DNA from 2 places in the Streptomyces sp. NPDC043738 genome. Region 2 is predicted to be linked to the other one. Evidence: riboswitches for the same ligand, from Rfam matches in the RefSeq annotation. Region 2 holds a riboswitch; the other holds the start of a gene.
The links. Region 2 has a riboswitch for glycine ahead of gcvT (glycine cleavage system aminomethyltransferase GcvT). Riboswitches for the same ligand answer to the same signal wherever they lie in the genome.
Positions count from the first base shown of each region.

Region 1: it holds a riboswitch for glycine, as region 2 does, so the genes downstream of both, gcvP (aminomethyl-transferring glycine dehydrogenase) here and gcvT (glycine cleavage system aminomethyltransferase GcvT) in region 2, are expected to answer to the same signal.

Region 1 is NZ_JBWKCJ010000036.1:63,068-70,294, reverse strand. It holds gene AC0680_RS33135 (MerR family transcriptional regulator) at 147-752, shown strand; gene AC0680_RS33130 (DNA polymerase IV) at 819-2,291, shown strand; gene AC0680_RS33125 (PRC-barrel domain-containing protein) at 2,180-2,584, opposite strand; glycine riboswitch at 2,699-2,796, shown strand; gene gcvP (aminomethyl-transferring glycine dehydrogenase) at 2,986-5,871, shown strand; gene AC0680_RS33115 (DUF5999 family protein) at 5,954-6,148, opposite strand; gene AC0680_RS33110 (hypothetical protein) at 6,479-7,066, opposite strand.
Region 2 is NZ_JBWKCJ010000005.1:242,244-249,470, reverse strand. It holds gene AC0680_RS10235 (APC family permease) at 1-447, opposite strand, end outside; gene glyA (serine hydroxymethyltransferase) at 689-1,948, opposite strand; gene gcvH (glycine cleavage system protein GcvH) at 1,977-2,354, opposite strand; gene gcvT (glycine cleavage system aminomethyltransferase GcvT) at 2,485-3,612, opposite strand; glycine riboswitch at 3,646-3,764, opposite strand; glycine riboswitch at 3,765-3,860, opposite strand; gene AC0680_RS10215 (AAA family ATPase) at 4,084-4,812, shown strand; gene AC0680_RS10210 (enhanced serine sensitivity protein SseB) at 4,923-5,720, shown strand; gene AC0680_RS10205 (enhanced serine sensitivity protein SseB C-terminal domain-containing protein) at 5,783-6,583, shown strand; gene AC0680_RS10200 (ABC transporter permease) at 7,032-7,227, shown strand, end outside.

The DNA of each region.
Region 1 (7,227 bases), on a different contig from region 2:
CCATTCCCCGCGCGAGGTCACGAGAAACCACTCGTAGGGTGATTATCACTCGGCGTGGCGAGCGCGGCGATCGTTGACGCACCCCGAGTGACTGCATACCGTCGATATGGCAGGTCCCGTCCGGGACGTGGAGGACGGAGGGCGGCGTGGCAATCACCGGCGACGGTATGGCGGCGGAAGGGGCGTTGCCGCTCCACTCGGGCGCGGCCGCGAACCATGCCCCGGCACCGGCCGCGGCGGTGTCGGGGGACTGCGAGGCGCAGAACATCGGCTATCGCGGCCCGACCGCATGTGCGGCAGCGGGCATCACCTACCGGCAGCTCGACTACTGGGCGCGTACGGGCCTGGTGGAGCCGAGCATCCGGCCCGCGTACGGCTCCGGCACCCAGCGGCTCTACAGCTTCCGGGACGTCGTCGTCCTGAAGATCGTCAAGCGGCTGCTGGACACCGGGGTGTCGCTGCAGAACATCCGCACCGCCGTGCAGCACCTGCGCGCGCGGGGGCTGGCGGATCTGACGCGGATGACGCTGATGAGCGATGGCGCGACGGTCTACGAGTGCACCTCGCCCGATCAGGTCGTCGATCTGCTCCAGGGCGGCCAGGGCGTCTTCGGCATCGCGGTGGGCGTGGTGTGGCGGGACGTGGAGGGTGCGCTGTCACAGCTCCACGGAGAGCGCGTGGACACCGGCGAGACGCTGATGGGGAAGAACCCGCACGACGAGCTGGCGCGGCGGCGCAACAGGGCCGGCTGAGCCCCGTCCGGCGGCCCCGGCCCGGCATCGGGTCGATTGTCAGTGCCATGCGGCAGCATCGGACGTGTGAGACCCGCGCCGACGATTCTGCATCTGGACATGGATGCGTTCTACGCGGCCGCCGAGCAGGCGGCCAAGCCCAGCCTGCGCGGTAAGCCCGTGGTGGTCGGCGGGATCGGGCCGCGGGGTGTGGTCGCCACGGCGTCGTACGAGGCCCGGATCTTCGGGGTCCGCTCCGCGATGCCCACGGCCCAGGCGCGCCGGCTGTGCCCCAACGCCGCCTATCTCAGCCCTCGCTTCGGCCTGTACCGCCAGGTGAGTGACACGGTGATGGAGCTGCTGCACGAGCTGTCACCGCTCGTCGAGCCGCTGAGCCTGGACGAGGCGTTCGTGGACCTGGAAGCGGGCGGGGTGCCGGCCGAGGCGGCCGCCGTACGCGAAGTGGGGGAGCGGCTGCGGCGCGACATCCGGACCGCGACGGGGCTGACCGGTTCGGTGGGGCTCGCGGGCGCCAAGATGCTGGCGAAGATCGCGTCCGAGGCGGCGAAGCCGGACGGCCTGGTCGTCATCGAGCCCGGTACGGAGCGGGAGCTGCTGGGCCCCATGACGGTGCGGACGCTGCCCGGGGTGGGGCCCGCGACGGCTGAGACGCTGCGGCGGGCCGGGATCCACACCGTCGCGGAGACCGCCGAGGCCGGCGAGGCGGAGCTGGTGCGGCTCCTGGGCAAGGCGCACGGCGCGGGGCTGTACGCGATGGCGCTGGGCCAGGACGACCGCCCCGTGGTGGCCGAGCGGGACGCCAAGTCCATTTCCGTCGAGGACACCTTCGAGGTCGATCTGACCGACCGGACGCGGGTGCGGACCGAGATGCTGCGGCTGGCCGACCGCTGCGTCCAGCGGCTGCGGGCGGCCGGGCGCTCCGGACGCACGGTGGTGATCAAGGTGCGGAACTACGACTTCTCGACGCTGACCCGCTCCGAGACGCTCCGCGGGCCCACCGACGACCCCTCGGTCGTACGGGAGGCCGCGGTGCGGCTGCTGGAGACCGTGGACACCACCGGCGGGGTGCGGCTGCTGGGCGTGGGGGTCAGCGGGCTGGCCGACTTCACCCAGGAGGATCTGTTCGCCCAGCTGGCGACGGAGCGGGAGGCCGGGGAGCTGGCGAGGGCGGCCGCGGAGCCGGGTGGGGAGGAGTCCGGTGGAGGGGAGCCGGAGGAGGAGCGGCCGAGGCGCTGGCATCCGGGGCTGGACGTGGTGCACGACGAGTTCGGCGCCGGATGGGTGCAGGGAAGCGGCGTGGGGAGGGTGACCGTGCGCTTCGAGACGCCGTGGTCCGCACCGGGGAGGGTGCGGACCTTTGCCGTCGAGGACCCGGCGCTGCGGCCGGGTGAGCCCTTGCCGCTCGTGGGCGGCGGGCCGGAAGGAGGTCAGTCCTCCGAGCCGGCGATCTTGCCGAAGTCCTTGTCCGGGCCGTCGGAGCCGTCTTCCTTGCCGGGGGACGCCGGACCGGGTTCCGGTGAGGAGATATCCAGCCGGTAGTGGTGGTAGAGCTGGAGCTCCTGCTCAGGGGAGAGGTGGCGGCCCACGCCGAAGTCCGGGGCGTCCTTGATCAGCTTGCGGTCGTAGGGGATGTGCAGGCCCTCACCGACCATCTTGCTGGGTTCAAGGGGGACGAACGCATCCCGGCTGAAGAGTCCGGTGCGCACGGCCGCCCACTCCGGTTCCCCCGTCGCGTCGTCGAGGTAGACCTCGTCGATCGTGCCTATTTTCGCGCCGTTCCGGTCGAACGCTTTGCGGCCGATCAGGCTCCGGGGATCGATATCGGTTTGCACAACCCCTCCAATTGGTCGCAACTGCCCTGTGACAACTACCAAACGGCACATTTCATGCCCCGGCCACTCGAAGGATCCTTCGAGTGGCGCGCTGGTAGGCTGGCCAATGGCCGCAGAACCCATGCGGGAGAGTCCTTTGTCGTTCGCGACCAGGGCGCCGAAGGAGCAAATCCTCCCCGGAATCTCTCAGGCACACGTACCGCATGGACGAGGTCACTCTGGAAAGCAGGGCGGGCCACGGACGAGCACAGCGCCGGAACCCCTCCTCACCGACGGTGAAAGCCGGGCCGCCTCGCGCGGGCCGGTGAAGCTCTCAGGTTGAGATGACAGAGGGGGAGGCCGTCCGGGCACCCGCGCCGTGGTGCCCCTCGTAGGTCGCATTGACCAGGAGGCCCCCGCAGATGACCACCACTCGCATCTCCCTGACCGAGCTCGAACAGGGCATTCCGTTCGAGCGCCGGCACATCGGCCCCGACCACGAGGCGCAGGCGAAGATGCTCGCGCACGTCGGCTTCGGGTCGCTGGACGAGCTCACGGCCACGGCCGTACCCGATGTGATCAAGAGCGCGGAGGCGCTCGGCCTGCCGCAGGGCCGCACCGAGGCCGAGGTCCTCCAGGAGCTGCGCGGCCTGGCGGAGCGCAACCAGGTGCTGGCCCCCATGATCGGCCTGGGCTACTACGGCACGTTCACCCCGCCGGTGATCCTGCGCAACGTCATGGAGAACCCGGCCTGGTACACGGCGTACACGCCCTACCAGCCGGAGATCTCGCAGGGCCGCCTGGAGGCGCTGCTGAACTTCCAGACCATGGTCGCGGAACTGACCGGACTGCCCACCTCCGGTGCCTCCCTCCTGGACGAGGGCACCGCCGCCGCCGAGGCGATGGCGCTCTCCCGCCGCGTCGGCAAGGTCAAGCAGGGCGTCTTCCTGGTCGATGCCGACTGCCTGCCGCAGACCGTCGCCGTGATCCAGACCCGCGCCGAGCCCACCGGCGTCGAGGTCGTCGTCGCGGACCTGTCCGACGGCATCCCCGCCGAGATCGCCGAGCGGGGCGTCTTCGGCGTGCTGCTGCAGTACCCCGGTGCCTCCGGCGCGGTGCGCGACCCCCGTGCCCTGATCGAGCAGGCCCACGGTCTCGGCGCGATCGTCACCGTGGCCGCCGATCTGCTCGCCCTGACGCTGCTGACCTCGCCCGGCGAGCTCGGCGCGGACATCGCGGTCGGCACCACCCAGCGCTTCGGCGTCCCGATGGGCTTCGGCGGGCCGCACGCCGGCTTCATGGCCGTGCGCGACCAGTTCGCCCGCAGCCTGCCCGGCCGCCTGGTGGGCGTCTCCGTCGACGCCGACGGCAACAAGGCCTACCGCCTCGCGCTGCAGACCCGCGAGCAGCACATCCGCCGCGAGAAGGCCACCAGCAACATCTGCACCGCGCAGGTGCTGCTCGCCGTCATGGCCGGGATGTACGCCGTCTACCACGGCCCCGAGGGCCTGCGGACCATCGCCCGGCGCACCCACCGCTACGCCGCCGTCCTCGCCGAGGGCCTGCGGGCGGGCGGTGTGGAGATCGTGCACGGTGCGTACTTCGACACCCTGACCGCGCGGGTGCCCGGCCGGGCCGCCGAGGTCGTCGCCGCCGCCCGCGAGGCCGGCGTCAACCTCCGCCAGGTCGACGCCGACCTGGTCGGCATCGCCTGCGACGAGACCACCGGACGCGCGCAGCTGGCCGGCGTCTGGGGCGCCTTCGGCGTGCAGGGCGACGTCGAGCAGCTGGACACGACGGCCGCTGAAGCGCTGCCGCGGGAGCTGCTGCGCACGGACGACTACCTCACCCACCCGGTCTTCCACCAGCACCGCTCCGAGACCGCGATGCTGCGCTACCTGCGCACCCTCGCCGACAAGGACTACGCGCTGGACCGCGGCATGATCCCGCTCGGCTCCTGCACGATGAAGCTGAACGCCACCACCGAGATGGAGCCGGTCACCTGGCCCGCGTTCGGCCAGCTGCACCCGTTCGCGCCGGCCGACCAGGCCCAGGGCTATCTGACGCTGATCCAGGAGCTGGAGGAGCGACTGGCCACGGTCACCGGCTACGACAAGGTCTCCATCCAGCCGAACGCCGGCTCGCAGGGCGAGCTGGCCGGCCTGCTGGCCGTACGCGCCTACCACCGCGCCAACGGGGACGAGCAGCGCACGGTCTGCCTGATCCCGTCCTCGGCGCACGGCACCAACGCCGCCAGCGCCGTCATGGCGGGCATGAAGGTCGTCGTCGTCAAGACCGGTGAGGACGGCGAGGTCGACACCGACGATCTGCACGCCAAGATCGACAAGCACCGTGACGAGCTCGCGGTCCTGATGGTCACCTACCCCTCCACGCACGGCGTCTTCGAGGAGCACATCACCCAGATCTGCGGCGCGGTGCACGACGCCGGCGGTCAGGTCTACGTCGACGGCGCCAACCTCAACGCGCTGGTCGGACTCGCCGAGCCCGGCAAGTTCGGCGGCGACGTCTCGCACCTGAACCTGCACAAGACCTTCTGCATCCCGCACGGCGGCGGCGGCCCCGGTGTCGGCCCGGTCGCCGTACGCGCCCACCTGGCGCCGTACCTGCCCAACCACCCGCTGCAGCCCACCGCGGGCCCCGAGACGGGCGTCGGGCCGATCTCCGCGGCTCCCTGGGGCTCGGCGGGCATCCTGCCGATCTCCTGGGCGTACGTCCGCCTCATGGGCGGCGAGGGCCTCAAGCGCGCCACCCAGGTCGCGGTCCTGAGCGCGAACTACATCGCCAAGCGCCTGGAGCCGCACTACCCGGTGCTCTACACCGGCCCCGGCGGCCTGGTGGCGCACGAGTGCATCATCGACGTCCGGCCGCTGACCAAGGCGACCGGCGTGAGCATCGACGATGTCGCCAAGCGGCTGATCGACTACGGCTTCCACGCACCGACGATGTCCTTCCCGGTGGCCGGCACGCTGATGATCGAGCCGACCGAGAGCGAGGACCTCGACGAGCTGGACCGGTTCTGCGACGCGATGATCGCCATCCGCGCGGAGATCGAGAAGGTCGGCTCGGGGGAGTGGGACAAGGACGACAACCCGCTGCGCAACGCCCCGCACACCGCGGCCGCGCTCGGCGGCGACTGGACCCACGCCTACAGCCGTGAGGAGGCCGTCTTCCCGGCGGGCGTCACGGCGGCGGAGAAGTACTGGCCGCCGGTGCGCCGTATCGACGGTGCCTTCGGCGACCGCAACCTCGTCTGCTCCTGCCCCCCGCTCGACGAGTACGACAACTGATCATCCGGCCCCATCAGGGCAACATCAAGGGCCCTCGGCAGATCTGCCGGGGGCCCTGTTGTACGTGCCGGGTGCTCGCGGGTCAGGCGGCTGCGGTGACCCGGGTGCGGTGCGGGGCGATGACCTGCCCGTCCGGCAGCAGCTCACCGGTGTCCTCGAAGAGCAGGACGCCGTTGCAGAGCAGGCTCCAGCCCTGCTCGGGGTGGTGCGCCACAAGGTGTGCGGCCTCCCGGTCGGTGGAGTCTGCTGACGGGCAAGGCGGTTGGTGCTGACACATGGAAGTTGTCTTTCGCTGCGGTGTGGTGAACGTCGTGCGGCTCGATGTGGTGGTCATGGCCGCTCCCCCGTTTCTTCGGTCGGTTCCAGTGTTGCCCTACGGACGGGATTCCGCAGGGATTTCGCAGCAGCGGTACTCACTCGGTATCGACGCGTCACCCGTGCGGGCGGTTGCTTCCAATTGCACTCGTCTCCAAGGGCGTTGGCAGTGGTATCGACGGACTAGCCCGCGCGGGTGAGCGCGGCAGCGCCCCGCGGCCGGAAGGGACGCGGGGCACGCTTTCGGTCGGCCGGCGTGCGCCGGGCGCGGATGGGCGGCCGGTGCGCCGGGTCAGGCGGGTTCGCGCAGCAGTGGGGCGGGTGTCAGACGGCGGGTGAGCCGGGGCAGCAGATCGGCGACGTGGTGCGGACGGTGGGCGGCGATCCCCGGCGGGGCGGGCGCCAGCGGTACCAGCAGATCACCCGCCGCGGGCAGGCCCTCGGCGCCGTCGGCGCAGACGTCGTGATGCAGCCACAGCGTCAGCATGTACAGCTCGGGGACGGACAGCAACCGCGGCTGGTAGGGCGCGTTGAGCGCCTCCGCCTGCACCAGTGCCCGTTCGGTCGAGGCGACATAGGGGCCGCCGCAGAAGCGCGCGAACGCCCAGCCGTCCGCGGTGAGCATCGCCTCGGCCGTCGCCACGGCCCGCTCCCCGCCGCGGACCAGGAAGCTCCAGCCGGCCAGACGGGTCAGGGGGGTGCCGCCGGCCTTGCTGACGTCGTCCCAGACGTGGAGCGGAAGCGGGTGGTCGGGGCTGAGCGGGCCCTGATGGGCGCGCAGTCCGGGGACGGGGGCCTCGCGCACGGCGGTGGGCGAGCCGAGGGCGGTAAGAACGCTGCGCAACGCGGACGCGGGGGCGGGGGAAACGTGCAGCGGCATGGTGGGTCGCCTCTCACTTCAGAGACACGGTGGAGCGTGGCGGGTGCAAACGGCGCTGTCTGCGTGCGGGGACAGAGCATGGCCGGCTCCGGGGCCGCGGCCGGGCGTGGGGTAGGGGGGGGGGGGGGGGGGGGGGGGGGGGGGGGGGAGGGGGGGGGGGG
Region 2 (7,227 bases):
CCAGAGGGCGACGGTCAGCGCCAGTGCCGTGCAGATGCCGGAGAGGGTGAGCTGATGGGTGGCCGGGTCGACCAGCCCCTTCGCCCAGCCGAAGCTCCAGGACGTCATGTACTGGGTGGCGGCGATCGACTCGATCGGGATGAGCGAGGCGACCGCGATCCACACGGCCCAGCCGGTGAGGAAGCCGAGCACCGGCCCGTGGGAGAGATGGCCGTAGCGGGCCATGCCGCCGGGGATCGGGTAGGCCGAGCCGACCTCCGCGTAGGACATCGCGATCATGCCGATGAAGACGGCGCCGATCACCCATGCGACCAGCGCCGCGGGGCCCGCCACCTGGGCGGCGGCACCGGCGCCGAAGAGCCAGCCGGAGCCGAAGATCGAGCCTATGCCGATCATGATGAGGGCGAAGAGGCTGAGCCCCTTGCGCTCGCCCGCGCTCATGTCCATGGGATGTGTCGTCCGTCCTGCGTCGAGAAGTGCCCCCTTCACGGAGGAGGGGCGGCTGCCATCTGCCGTGGGCCACCTTATTTCTCGCGAATCACCGGATTTTCCACGTGATTTCGCGAAGGGAGGGAGAAGAGCGGGCACGCAGACGGTGAGCCCGGGACCAACGGCCCCGGGCTCACGGCCCGTTCGGCCTCCGCGCCGCCGGTGACCGGCGGCGCGGAGGATCACCGCATGAGACGCGTCACAGCGACGGGTACAGCGGGTACTTCTCCGCGAGCGCCGTGACCCGGGCCTTGAGGGCCTCGGCGTCGTAGGCGGGCTTGAGGGCCTCGGCGATGATGTCGGCGACCTCGCGGAAGTCCTCGGCCGTGAAGCCGCGGGTGGCCAGGGCCGGGGTGCCGATGCGCAGGCCGGAGGTGACCATCGGCGGACGGGGGTCGTTGGGGATCGCGTTGCGGTTGACGGTGATGCCGACCTCGTGGAGGCGGTCCTCGGCCTGCTGCCCGTCGAGCTCGGAGTCGCGCAGGTCGACCAGGACGAGGTGGACGTCGGTGCCGCCGGACAGGACGGAGACACCGTGCTGCTTGACGTCGTCCTGGACGAGGCGCTCGGCGAGGATCTTGGCGCCTTCGAGGGTGCGCTGCTGGCGCTCCTTGAAGTCCTCGGAGGCGGCGACCTTGAAGGAGACCGCCTTCGCCGCGATGACGTGCTCCAGCGGACCGCCCTGCTGGCCGGGGAAGACCGCGGAGTTGATCTTCTTGGCGAGCTCCTGGGTGGACAGGATGACGCCGCCGCGGGGGCCGCCGAGCGTCTTGTGGGTGGTGGTGGTCACGACGTGGGCGTGCGGCACCGGGTTGGGGTGCAGACCCGCGGCCACCAGGCCGGCGAAGTGCGCCATGTCGACCATGAGGTACGCGCCGACCTCGTCGGCGATCCGGCGGAAGGCCGCGAAGTCCAGCTGGCGCGGGTAGGCGGACCAGCCGGCCACGATCAGCTTGGGGCGGTGCTCCTTGGCGAGGCGCTCGACCTCCTCCATGTCGACCAGGTTGGTCTTCTCGTCGACGTGGTACGGCACGACGTTGTACAGCTTGCCGCTGAAGTTGATCTTCATGCCGTGGGTGAGGTGGCCGCCGTGGGCGAGGTTGAGGCCCAGGATGGTGTCGCCCGGCTTGATGAGGGCGAACATGGCGGCGGCGTTGGCCTGTGCGCCGGAGTGCGGCTGGACGTTGGCGGCCTCGGCGCCGAAGAGGGCCTTGATGCGGTCGATCGCGATCTGCTCGACCACGTCGACGTGCTCGCAGCCGCCGTAGTAGCGGCGGCCGGGGTAGCCCTCGGCGTACTTGTTGGTGAGGACGGAGCCCTGGGCCTCCATGACGGCGACGGGGGCGAAGTTCTCCGACGCGATCATTTCGAGGGTGGACTGCTGGCGGTGCAGCTCGGCGTCGACGGCGGCGGCGACGTCGGGGTCGAGCTCGTGCAGGGAGCTGTTGAGAAGCGACATGAGTCTTCCTGGGGAGAGGGGTCCGGGATCAGCCGGCGGCGAAGGCGGTGTACTCGTCGGCCGAGAGCAGGTCCTCCGGCTCGCCGCTGACCTTCACCTTGAACAGCCAACCGCCCTCGAACGGGGCGGAGTTCACCAGCGAGGGGTCGCCGACGACATCCTCGTTGACCTCGACGATCTCGCCGTCCACGGGCGAGTAGAGATCGCTGACGGACTTGGTCGACTCCAGCTCACCGCAGGACTCGCCCGCCGTGACCGTCGAGCCGACCGCGGGAAGCTCCACGAAGACCACGTCGCCGAGCGCGTTGGCCGCGTGCTCGGTGATACCGACCGTCGAGACGCCCTCCACGGCGTCCGTCAGCCACTCGTGCTCCTTGCTGTAGCGCAGCTGCTGGGGGTTGCTCATGGCTCGATTCTCCTGTACGCGAGGGTGTGATCGTGCATGGGGGCGCCTCCCCGGGCGAAGTCCGGGGGAGGGTCTTGCACAGTGAGACACGCGGGCGCGCGCCACTGCCGGGGATGCCGGGGGTGAACCGCTACTTCTGCCGCTTGTAGAAGGGCAGCGCGGTGACCTCGTACGGCTCATGGCTTCCACGGATGTCCACGCAGACACCCTCGGTGCCCGGTGTGGCGTAGGCGGCGTCGACGTAGGCGATGGCGATCGGCTTGCCGAGGGTGGGGGAGGGGGCCCCGGAGGTGACCTCGCCGATGACCGTGCCGTCGGCCGTGACGACCGGGTATCCGGCGCGCGGAACCCGGCGGCCCTCGGCGATCAGGCCGACCAGCTTGCGCGGCGGGTCGGTCTCGGCGCGCTCGGCGGCCGCCGCCAGCGCGGCGCGGCCCACGAAGTCGCCGTTGTTGGTGGTCTTCTCGAACTTCACGACCCGGCCCAGGCCCGCGTCGAACGGCGTGGTGGCGGTGGTCAGCTCGTGCCCGTACAGCGGCATGCCCGCCTCCAGGCGCAGCGTGTCGCGGCAGGACAGACCGCAGGGCACCAGGCCGGCGTCCTTGCCGGCCGCGGCCAGCGCCTCCCACAGGGCCACCGCGTCCGCCGGCCGCACGAACAGCTCGAAGCCGTCCTCGCCGGTGTATCCCGTACGGGCGATCAGCGCGTCGACGCCGGCGACCGTGCCGGGCAGACCGGCGTAGTACTTCAGTCCGTCCAGATCGGCGTCGGTCAGCGACTTGAGGATCCCCGGGGACTCCGGTCCCTGCACGGCGAGCAGCGCGTAGGCGTCCCGGTCGTCGCGGATCGCGGCGTCGAAGCCGCCCGCTCGCGCACTCAGCGCGTCCAGCACCACCTGGGCGTTGGAGGCGTTGGCGACGACCATGTACTCCTGGTCGGCGAGCCGGTAGACGATCAGGTCGTCCAGGATGCCGCCGCCGTCCTCGCAGATCATGGTGTAGCGGGCGCGGCCGGTACTGACGCCGCCGATGTTGCCGACCAGCGCGTAGTCCAGGAGGTCGGCGGCCTGCGGGCCGGTGACGGTGATCTCACCCATGTGGGAGAGGTCGAAGAGACCGGCGCGGGTGCGGACGGCGACGTGTTCGTCGCGCTCACTGCCGTAGCGCAGCGGCATGTCCCAGCCGGCGAAGTCGGTCATGGTCGCGCCGAGCGCGCGGTGGGTGGCGTCCAGCGCGGTGCGGCGGGGGGCATCTGTCATGGTTCTGGGCTCCCAGGCATGGGTGACAAGACGTTCTCCCCATCTGTCATCGGAACCTGAGAGGTTCACCGGGATCCCGCGAACGGACCCGGTTTGCACCTTGGGTGGAGCCGCCCCGTGCAACCGGGCAGTGGCTCGCTTTTCAGATCTGCCTCGCCCGCGCGGTATAGGGGCCTGAGAGATTCAAGGGAGGACTTGCTCCTTCGGCGCCCCGCCGTGGCGGCCGGGGACTCTCCCGCGCGGATTCAAGCGGCCGGTATGGAGTTGGCGGTGCACGGATGAGCTTCGGACGTGCACGTGGCGGCCACATCATTACACGGGAACGCCGGATCGAGGAGCCCCGGTCGCCGCCCCGTCCAGGACCGGGCCCGCCACGCCGACAGATCGGACAATCGCCTTGATGGGCATTACCTTTTCTTGACACTCTGCGGGTAAGGGACGGACTCGGACCGGAACTGGACGGGGAGGGCGATCACGGTGCAGAGGGAAGCGGCATTCGCGGCCACTTCAGGGGTCGTGCCCCCGGGCGCGCCGGTGGCGGCACCCGCCGCCGGGCCCCCGGCCCGGCGCGCGGCGCGGTCCGTCGTCCGGCCGGGGCGCGGTACTCGGGTGAGGGACCTGCGCGGCCGGAAGCGCGCCCGCGGCACTGCGGAGCTGCGGTTCGCCGCCGGTGACCTGGTGGTGGTCTCCGGGCTGCCGGGCAGCGGAAAGAGCACTCTGATGCACCGGGTGGTGCCGTCGTCGGACGGCCGCGGCCCCGTGGTGCACCGCATCGATTCGCAGGACGTCCGCGAGCGCTGGGGGCGCGGCAGGCTGCGCCGGCTGCCGTACGGGCTGTACCGCCCGCTGGTGCGGGCCGCGCACTATCTCGCGCTGGGCCGTGCGCTCGCGTCGGGGGACAGCGTGGTGGTGCACGACTGCGGAACGCTGGCCTGGGTGCGCCGCTGGGTCGCCCGGTCGGCGGCGCGCGGCGGGCGCGGGCTGCATCTGGTGCTGCTCGACGTGCCGCCGGAGGTGGCGCGGTCCGGCCAGGAGGCGCGCGGGCGCGGGGTGTCGGGGTACGCCTTCGCGCGGCACCGCAGGGCGGTGGGCCGGCTGGTCGCCGCGGCGGAGACGGCCGGGCCGCCGAAGGGGTTCAGCTCGGTGGTCCTGCTGGACCGGCGGGCGGCGAGCGCACTGAAGACGGTCGCCTTCCACTGAGCGGACTGCGGATTCCGGGTGTGCCGTACCCCGCCCCCGTATGAACCGCCTGCGGGTTTTCTCGTCTAGGGTCGTTGGGCGATTGGCGTGGTCGGAACGGGTGGGTACAGATGAGTCTTCCGGAGCAGGGGATACCGCAGCTGGCGTGGCCGGCGAACGAGCTCGAGGAGGTGCTCGCCGCGTCGGTCGGGCATCCGGGCGCCGGCGGCCGGATCGTCGAGGTCCTGGGGCGCAGCCGGGTGTGGGTGCCGCTGCCCAACGGCGGGGGCCCGGAGAGCGCGGGCCCGGGTGCCCGCGGCCTGGACCTGCCCACCGTCGAGATCGGCGGGGTGGCCCATGTCCCGGTCTACAGCTCCGAGCAGGAGTTCCTGCGGGTGGTCGGCTCGCACATGTCCTTCACCGTCGCCCCGGCCGGGGAGTTCGCCCGCGGGCTGCCGCCGAGGATCGGGATCGCGGTCAACCCGGACGGCACGGTCGGGGTCCCGCTGCCGCCGCCCGCGGTGGCCGAGCTGTGCCGGCAGGGCCGCCACGGGGTCGAGGGGCTGCCCAGCGGCGGGCGGGTGCGGCTCTTCGAGCCGGACTGGCAGGAGGAGCCGGTGGACTTCCTGGCCGGCGCCGGGCTGGAGTTCTCCGGTGCCGGAATTGTCCTGACTGCCCGGCGTGCCCTGGCTAGTGTCGAGGGCGACACGCCCACACTGTTCGTCGGTGTTCAGCTCGCCGTGGACCCTGCCGCGCTGCACGACGGCACCGCCCGCGAGACGGTCCTGGCGGCCCTGGGACGTGCGCTCGGCGCGGTCCCGGTGCCCTGGCCGGTGCAGTTGGTGATGCTCGATCTCGCCCACGGCGACCCGGTCGCCGACTGGATGCTGGAGCGCGTGCGGCCCTTCTACTCTCGCGACCACTCGTAAGCTGGTTGGATGACGCGCGGGCGCACCCACACGTGCCCTGCCGAGATGAAGGGACGGACCACGTGAGCGCGGGTGCGCATCAGGGGCCGGCGGCGGCCGGAGCGCTGGAGCAGCTGCTCCAGCAGGTCTCGCCCGGCCGTTACGACGCCTATGAGGCGCTGCTGCAGGCGCTCGCCGCGGGCCAGGTCTGGATGCTGCTGTGGCACGGCCGGGCCGGCTCCCCCGACGCGCAGTACGGAAACATGGAGGTCGACGGCCTCGGCTACGCGCCGTGCGTGACCTCCGCGCCCGAACTCGCCGCCTCCGGCTGGAACCGCGACCACGAGGTCGTCGGCGGCCTGGAGATCGCCGGCGCGCTCTTCCCGGACCGCTGGGGCCTGTGGCTGAACCCGCACGCCCCCGGTGGCGGTGTCGGCATCCCCTGGCTGGACCTGCGCCGCATCGCCGGCGGCCTCGACCGGCTGCCGGCCGGCCCGCTGCGGATCTCCGAGCCGGTCATCGACATCCCGCAGTTCTACGCCCTGCTGGCCCAGAACGCCCACCGCACCCCCGCCGTGCGGTCGTTGCGCCGGGCCTGGGTGCAGCCCGCGCTCGGTGCCCCGTATCTGGCGGTCGGGCTGGATCTGTACGACACCGGCCAACAAGCGGTGGATTCGGCCCGGTTGATGATCCAGCAGTCGATCGGTGCGGTTCCGGACGGACTGCCGGTCTCCACGGTCGCGATGAACGACGACTACGACCCGGTCGCGATGTGGATGCGGGCCTGTGCGCGGCCGTTCTTCGACCGGGACGGCTACGTTCAGCCGCAGGGTCAGCCGGCCCCCGCGCCCTCGTACGGCTACGGCTACCCGCGCCCTTACTGACCCACCCGCCGGCCGCCCGGCCGGAGTTCCTCGGCGATGCCCTCCGGTGACGGAGAGTGTCGTCGAGGTGTCGGTTCCGGGGTGAATTCGCCCCGTATTCCTCACGGTTGAGGTCCGCTCCCGTGGACATTCGCTCCGCTCAGCCCGAACGTGCGTCCGTATAACGGAAAGCCGTGGAGCACATCACAGTTGCGCATCCTTTCCCGGTCAGGGCTGGTGACTGATCGCGAAGGGGATGAAGACTCCGGAAACACCGAGGGCCTCGGTCCTTTGTACGAGCGTCATCGAGCGTCATCCCGTAGGGCGTCGCGTGAATCTCCGACTTCCACTGTGTGAAGTTCCGCGATGCCCGCAGTACTTGCACCGAATTGCACCAGTGATGTGAATCAGGCCGCTTTTGCGGCGGGCAGGGGCCGGCCACCGCCGGCCGAGAGGGGTCAAGGGCACCGTGACCGCACCGATCGAGACCACCGGGGCGGCTGCCGAAGCGCAGCCGGAAGCGGTGCTGAAAGGCGTGGAGGGCAAGCGCATCGAAGGGCGCTCGCTCGGCCAGATCGCATGGCTGCGCTTCCGGCGGGACAAGGTCGCGGTGGCGGGTGCCATCGTTGTCATCCTGCTCGTCGTCCTCGCCGCGCTCTCCCGCC